Regions from separate parts of the Pseudomonas sp. NPDC089401 genome, predicted to be linked through region 2. Evidence: riboswitches for the same ligand, from Rfam matches in the RefSeq annotation. Region 2 holds a riboswitch; the other holds the start of a gene.

Region 1 (3,398 bases), on a different contig from region 2:
CGGCCAGCAGGCGCAAGCCAGGCTCATCGGCTTTCAGGCTGATGCTGGCGACGCCTTGCACGGCAGCCAGCGGCAGGCCTTGGCAGGCCAAGGACTGCTGCAGGAGGCTGGCAAGTTCGTCGACCGAGCAGCCCCGGCGGCAACCGAAACCGGCGTACAGCGCCGGTTGCAGGTGGGCGTGCGGCATCAGGCGTGGCTGGAGCGACGATACAGCCAGGCGCTCAGCAGGCCCAGGGCCAGCCAGAAGGCGGCGTTGGTCAGCCACGAGGCGACCTTGAACTGGGTTTCCAGGGCTTCGGGTGCCAGGCTCTCGTGCACTTCAGGTTGCGGCGCGCCGATCACGTGCGGCACAACCAGCAGCACTGCGCCAACAACCTTGAGCAGCCAGTGGCGAGCGAACACCAGCAAGGCCAGGCCTAGTGCGGTGGCGGCGGCGGTGCCGATCCACCAGGCCTGGCGCTGGCCGAGGTCGGCGGCGGCAGTGCCAGGCAACTCCGGTGGCAAGCCCAGGGTCGGCGCCAGGCAGAACACGGCGAAGCCCGCCAGGCCCCAGAGCGCGCCGGTGCTGACTCGGCCGGGTTCGCGCAGGCTGTAGAGGGCGGCGAGGATCAGGGCGAAACCGACGGCGACGACCAGGTTCCCGCCCGTGGTCGAGAGGACGCGCTGCCAGCCGTCTTCCGGCGACCAGGCTTCGGCGCTGTGCTCATGGGCGGCGCCGGCTTCGCCGGCATGGTCGTGGTGCTCGGCGGCAGGCGCGGCCGATTCGTAGGTTTCTGCCTGGAGGATAAGCGGCGCGACCCAGAAGCTCTGCAGCAGGGTCAACAGCAGCGCGGCGAGCAGGCCGCTGAACCCGGCAGTGCGGGCGATACGGGTGATCATGGCAGGCCTCAGTGGCAGGGGAACGCGGCGCTGTGACGGGTATCGTGGGCGGCGTTGTGCACCGCCTCGATGTGCGAGAAGCCGGCGAAGTACACCAGGCAAAGGCCGAGCAGGCTGGCGCCGACGGCGATGACCAGGCGCTGGCTGAGGGTGACGGGGGTGGCGATGCTGTGTTTGGCACTGGTGACGGGCATGACGCGATCCTCTGCTTTGTTGTGTGATGGCAACGGACAGGCGCGACATTCCCGGGCGCAATGCGCCCGAGGGAATGCGACAGCGCCCGCCCACCGCGGGGTGTTCATGAACGTCAGGCCGGTCTCCGGGCTTGCGAGGAAGAGCAGGGCTCCTTGGCAAGCGTCACCTTCCCATGCCGGACGACGTGGCACAGTGGTCTTGACGCTTCGCTCGCTTACCGTTGCGGGGGCAGCACCGGATTGGCCCGGCCCTTGGAGAGGGCCTGCGGCGCACCGGTTTCCCGTTTCACCCCCGATGGGGGCACCTGGACGCAAGGCGTAAGGAGAGCACGGGGCGGGGGAGGCGTCAATTGGTTGCTGCAAGGGTGACGGACCTCTGGCAGCTCTCACGCCCATCCGCCAGTTGACCACCCGCGCCCCCCCGCGTAGCCTTGCCGCTTCGAGGTTCTTCGGCCACGCCGAAGCTAAGACGGGAACGCGGTTCAAGCCGCGGCTGCCCCCGCAACTGTAGGCACCGGCAACGGATCGACACAGCCACTGCGCCAAGGCGCGGGAAGGCGTCATCCCGCCAGGCCCTGTCCCGGACAGCGGCGCTGGAACGGTGCAAGCCAGGAGACCTGCCTCGTCACGCTTTCGACTTTCAACCGGGCGGGGTGATCCGGTGGCGAACGAGCCCGGCTGGCAAGGCCTGCGGCTCTCGTCCCGCATGCCCGCGCCAACCTGCCAAGGGCAACGCGACATGAAAACACTGGCCAAGCTCCCCGTCACCATCGTTACCGGCTTCCTCGGCTCGGGCAAGACCACCTTGCTCCGCCACATGCTCGACAACGCCCAGGGCCGCCGCATCGCGGTCATCGTCAACGAGTTCGGCGAACTGGGCATCGATGGCGAGATCCTCAAGCAGTGCAGCATCGGCTGCACCGAGGAAGAAGCCAGCGGCCGCGTCTACGAGTTGGCCAACGGCTGCCTGTGCTGCACCGTGCAGGAAGAGTTCTTCCCGGTCATGCGCGAGCTGGTGGCCCGCCGTGGCGACCTCGACCACATCCTCATCGAAACCAGCGGCCTGGCCCTGCCCAAACCCCTGGTGCAAGCCTTCCAGTGGCCGGAAATCCGCAATGCCTGCACGGTTGACGCGGTGATCACCGTGGTCGACAGCCCGGCCGTGGCCGCCGGCACCTTCGCCGCCTACCCGGAGCAGGTCGACGCGCAACGCAAGCTCGACCCCAACCTGGACCACGAATCGCCGCTGCACGAGCTGTTCGCCGACCAACTGGCCAGTGCTGACCTGGTGGTGCTGAACAAGGCCGACCTGATCGATGCCGCGGGCCTGGCCAAGGTCCGCAGCGAAGTCGCCGAAGAACTGCCGCCGGCGGTCAAGGTGATCGAGGCCAGCAGTGGCCGCCTGCCGCTGGAGGTGCTGCTGGGCGTGGGCGCCGAGTCCGAGGCGCATATCGATGGCCGCCGTACCCACCATGATTCCCACCACGACGGCGACGATCACGATGACCATGATCACGACGCCTTCGACTCCATCTCGATCGACCTGCCTGAGGCCGAAGAAAGCCTGTTGCTCGACGCCCTGACCCAGCTGGTGAGCGAATTCGGCATCCTCCGTGCCAAGGGCTTCGCCGCCATCCCCGGCAAGCCGATGCGCCTGCTGGTGCAAGGGGTGGGCAGCCGTTTCGACAAGCACTTCGACCGCGCCTGGCGCGCCGACGAGCCGCGCATCACCCGCCTGGTGCTGATCGGCCAGGACCTCGACGCTGCACAGCTGGAGGCGCGCCTGCGCCAGACCCTGGGCGCCTGATCCATGCACCTGCTGCGGACCCAGCCCGGCGGCTTCGTGCCGGACGACAGCATCGCCGACCTCGGCCAGACACCCGCCGAGCTGGTGATTCTCTGCAGCGGCGACTCGCACCTGGCGTTGCTCGCCGAAACCGCCGAGCTACTGCCGGACGACTACCCCAGCCTGCGCCTGGCCAACCCGATGCAGGTGCAGAACCACGCCTCGGTCGACCTCTACGTCGATGAGGTGCTGCGCCATGCCAAGGTGATCCTGGTGTCGCTGCATGGCGGCGTCGGCTACTGGCGCTACGGCGTCGAGCAGCTTGTCGAACTGGCAGCGCGTGGCGTGCAACTGATCCTGGTGCCGGGCGACGACCGACCGGATCCGGAACTGACCGGCCTGGGCAACGTCACCGGCGCGCCGGCCGAGCGCCTTTGGCACTACCTGCGTCAGGGCGGCAAGGCCAACGCCGTCAACCTGTTCAATTGCCTCGCCAGCCAGTGGCTGGGCCGCGATTACGCCTGGGACGAACCGCAGCC
Region 2 (3,398 bases):
GTGGGTGATCGGGTCATCCACCAGCAGTTTCTTCTTGACGATATGGAACGCCGCCAGGGTCCACTCGCCACGGCCGTCCCAGAAGCGCTGCTTGAGGCCCAGCTCGGTCTGCTTCGCTTCGGTCAGGTCGTAGTGCATCGCCGTCGGGCTGAGGCTGACCAGGTTGTCCACGCCGTCCTCGCTGGTGGCGTACTGGCCGTACAGCGACAGCTCGTCATTGACCGCGAACACCAGCCCGGCGCGCCAGTTGCCGCCTTGCAGGCTGCGGTCGCTGCGGCTGCCGTCGATGAGGTTGTCGCGGTCGATGTGGTTCTGGTCGCGGCGCACCCCGGTCACCAGCGACAGACGCTCGGTCAGTTGCAGGCGGTTCTCGGCGAACAGGGCGAAGGTGTGGGTGGTCGACAGCGTCTGCGGGCGGGTCGGCGAGTCACTGTGGAACCCGCCCGGGGTCGGCTGCCACGGGTCGATGTAGTCGCCGCCCACGTCGTTGTAGGGCCGGTTGCTGTCGACGTTGAAACGTACCTTGTTGTACTCGACACCGACCAGGGTCTTGCTCGCCATGCCCAGCAGGCTGTGGTCGAAGGTGAAGGTCTGGCGGTCGCCGATCTGCTCCTGGTTGTGGCGGATCTCCAGGAAACTCTGGCGCTCCAGCTGTTCGCGGTCGGCATCCCAGCTGTAGTTCTCGGCGTTGCGCCAGTGGCGACGGCTCTTGATGTAGTACAGCTGGTTGCTGGCGCTGAGCTGGTCGTTGATCGCCCAGTCGGTGGTGAAACGGGTCCACTCGTCGTGGTAGCGCTGGATATCGTTGTGGATGTTGTAGTTCTTCTTGCGCAGGCTGCTGCGGTACTCGCCGTCGATCAGCGGCGTGCCGTAGTAGTTGGCCGGCTGGGCATCACCGCGCTCATGGGCGAGGGTGAAGCTCAGGTCGTCGCTGGCATCGAAGCGCAGCGCGGCGCTCAGGGCCAGGCTGCGCGAATCGGTGCGGTCGACCCAGCCGTTGCCGGCTTGCTGGTCGAGGGTCAGGCGGTAACTCAGGCGCTCGCTGAGGCTGCCGCCACTGTCCAGGCCCAGCTGCTGGCGGTCCCACGAACCGTAGCCCAGGCGCAGGTGGTTGCGGATGTCGCCTGCAAACGGCTTTTTCGGCACCACGTTGACCACCGCGCCGGTGGCGCCTTCGCCATAAAGCACCGAGGCCGGGCCGCGGATCACGTCGATGCGCTCGACCATCCACGGGTCGGTCGGGAAGGTCTGGGTGCCGGCGCCGGTGTACAGGCGCGCGCCGTCGAACAGGGTCATCACCGAGCCGTGGCCGGTGAAGCCGCGTGCCGACAGGCCGGTGCCGCCGTCGCCTGGGTTGCCGATGAAGGTGATGCCCGGGGAGCGGGTCACCGCGTCCTGTACCGTGAGGTTGTTGCGCTGCTCGATCTCTGCCGCGGTGATGCTGCTGGTACTGGCCGGGGTTTCCAGGGCGCTGAGGTTCAGCCGTGAGCCGGCCTCGGTCGGCGTGGCCAGGTCGATGCGTTGTTGGTCATGCTGGCCGGTGATGGCCGTGGAGGGCAGGGCAATCGCTTGATCGTCGGCGAGGGCTGGGAGTGCGACGGCCAGGCAGGCCGCCAGGGGGTGAAGCTGGATGAATCGGGACATGTCGTTCCACTGCTGCAGGAAAGAATGGATCCCGGTGGAAAACACGCAAAGGCGAACCGCGCACGCAGGCGCGCGCACGGATACCGGCCTGCGCCCGCCCACCGCGGGTTGCCAAGTGAGGCTTCAGGCCGGTCTCCGGGCTTGCGAGGGTCATGAGGCCTTCACCTTCCCATGCTGGCGCACAGTGGTGTGTCGAAGGCATCGCTCGCTTACCGTTGCGGGGGCAGCGCCGGACTTGTCTTGCGAAAAGACGCACCGGCTTCCCGTTTCACCCTGCGCGCGGCGGCGCAGGGCACCTGAAACTGGCGTGCATCTGACCATTGAACGGGCGGTACGTCAAATCGTGATCAAGGGGCACCTGCGCGGGAAGACGACTTGGTGAATCATGAGGTTGTGCGCTTGTATCGATTTTTTTTCGAACTTTCCCGACAGCCCGAATCTCGAACCGAACGTTCGTCATTCGTATTCCTGTCATGGAGACCGCACGCATGCCCGCTCGCCACCTGCTTCGCCACACCTGCCTGTTCGCCCTGCTCGGCAGCCCGCTGCTGGCCACCGCCGCCCCCAGCCCGGACCCGCTGTTCAGCGTCGGCCTGCTGGGTGCCTACGACAAATTCAAGTTCGAGGGCGGTAGCGAAAGCGACAAGGAACACCTCGGCCAAGGCGGCGTGTTCGCCACCTTCGGCAACAAGCTGACGGCCGAGTCCGGCTTCATCTACCAGATCGGCGCCGAGGCCAAGTACGGCAAGAAGAACGACAACAAGCTCAAGGAGGCCCAGGCCGACCTCGACCTGGGCTGGCGCGCGGCGCTGGATGCGCGCAACTTCGTCGATGTGATCGTCGGCGGTGGCTACAGCTGGACACGCTTCGAGCCCGAGATCAACGACCTGGATACCAGGCTCACCTACAAGTCGCCGTTCGCCAAGGCGGCGCTGGGCTACAACCACCAGTTCGATGCCTCGACCCTGCGTGTGGAAGTGGGTGCCCGGCACACCATCGATGGCCGTGCGCGGCTTAAGGTGGATGATTTCGGCAGCGACAGCGTGGACATGAAGGACCGCACCAATCCGTATGCCGAGGTGACCTTGCTGATGAACCAGCAGGGCGGCATGCCGGTGCAGGCGGGGGTGTATTACACCCGTACCGAGTACAAGCTCGATGAGGATTCGCCAGTGGCCGACAACACCAAGCTCAAGCGTGACGAGTTCGGTTTCAAGGTGGGCCTGGCGTTCTGAGGCTGATGCATAGACCTCACCGGCCTCTTCGCGGGTGAACCCGCTCCCACAGGTTCTGCACTGCCCTCAGGCTTGGTGGGAATCCTGTGGGAGCGGGTTTACCCGCGAAAGGGCCCTCACAGGCTAACGCCCACGACGCCGCGACACCCGGGCCTCGATGTTCTTGCGCCCGATCAGCAGCGGCGGCTTTTCCACCACCGGCTCATCGGCCAGCCACTTGTACATCACCAGGCAATCGACCAGCCCCAGGCGGGCATGGCGGTAGGCCTTGGGCAGGCGGCCGACGGTCTCGAAGCCCAGCTTGTGCCACAGCGCCACCGCCACTTCGTTGCAGGCCACCACCGAATTGAACTGCAATGCCAGGAAGCCTTCCTGGCGTGCCAGCTTCTGCGAGTGCTCGCACATCAGCCGGGCCACGCCACGGCCGCGGGCGGCCTCGCAGACCATGTAGCCGCAGTTGCCGACATGGGCACCAGGGCCGGCGGCGTTGGCCTTGAGGTAGTAAGAACCCAGCAGCTC

Evidence for each region. A riboswitch is a leader RNA that binds a small molecule or an ion and turns the genes downstream of it on or off. The one in region 2 is predicted to bind cobalamin.
Region 1: it holds a riboswitch for cobalamin, as region 2 does, so the genes downstream of both, cobW (cobalamin biosynthesis protein CobW) here and ACIP21_RS10155 (TonB-dependent receptor) in region 2, are expected to answer to the same signal.

What each region holds. Positions count from the first base shown of each region.
Region 1 is NZ_JBIVIA010000013.1:72,005-75,402, reverse strand. It holds gene ACIP21_RS24585 (cobalamin biosynthesis protein) at 1-187, opposite strand, end outside; gene ACIP21_RS24580 (CbtA family protein) at 187-879, opposite strand; gene ACIP21_RS24575 (CbtB domain-containing protein) at 888-1,073, opposite strand; cobalamin riboswitch at 1,172-1,397, opposite strand; cobalamin riboswitch at 1,499-1,713, shown strand; gene cobW (cobalamin biosynthesis protein CobW) at 1,813-2,880, shown strand; gene cobN (cobaltochelatase subunit CobN) at 2,884-3,398, shown strand, end outside.
Region 2 is NZ_JBIVIA010000003.1:608,184-611,581, reverse strand. It holds gene ACIP21_RS10155 (TonB-dependent receptor) at 1-1,644, opposite strand, end outside; cobalamin riboswitch at 1,753-1,959, opposite strand; gene ACIP21_RS10150 (outer membrane beta-barrel protein) at 2,133-2,879, shown strand; gene ACIP21_RS10145 (GNAT family N-acetyltransferase) at 3,003-3,398, opposite strand, start outside.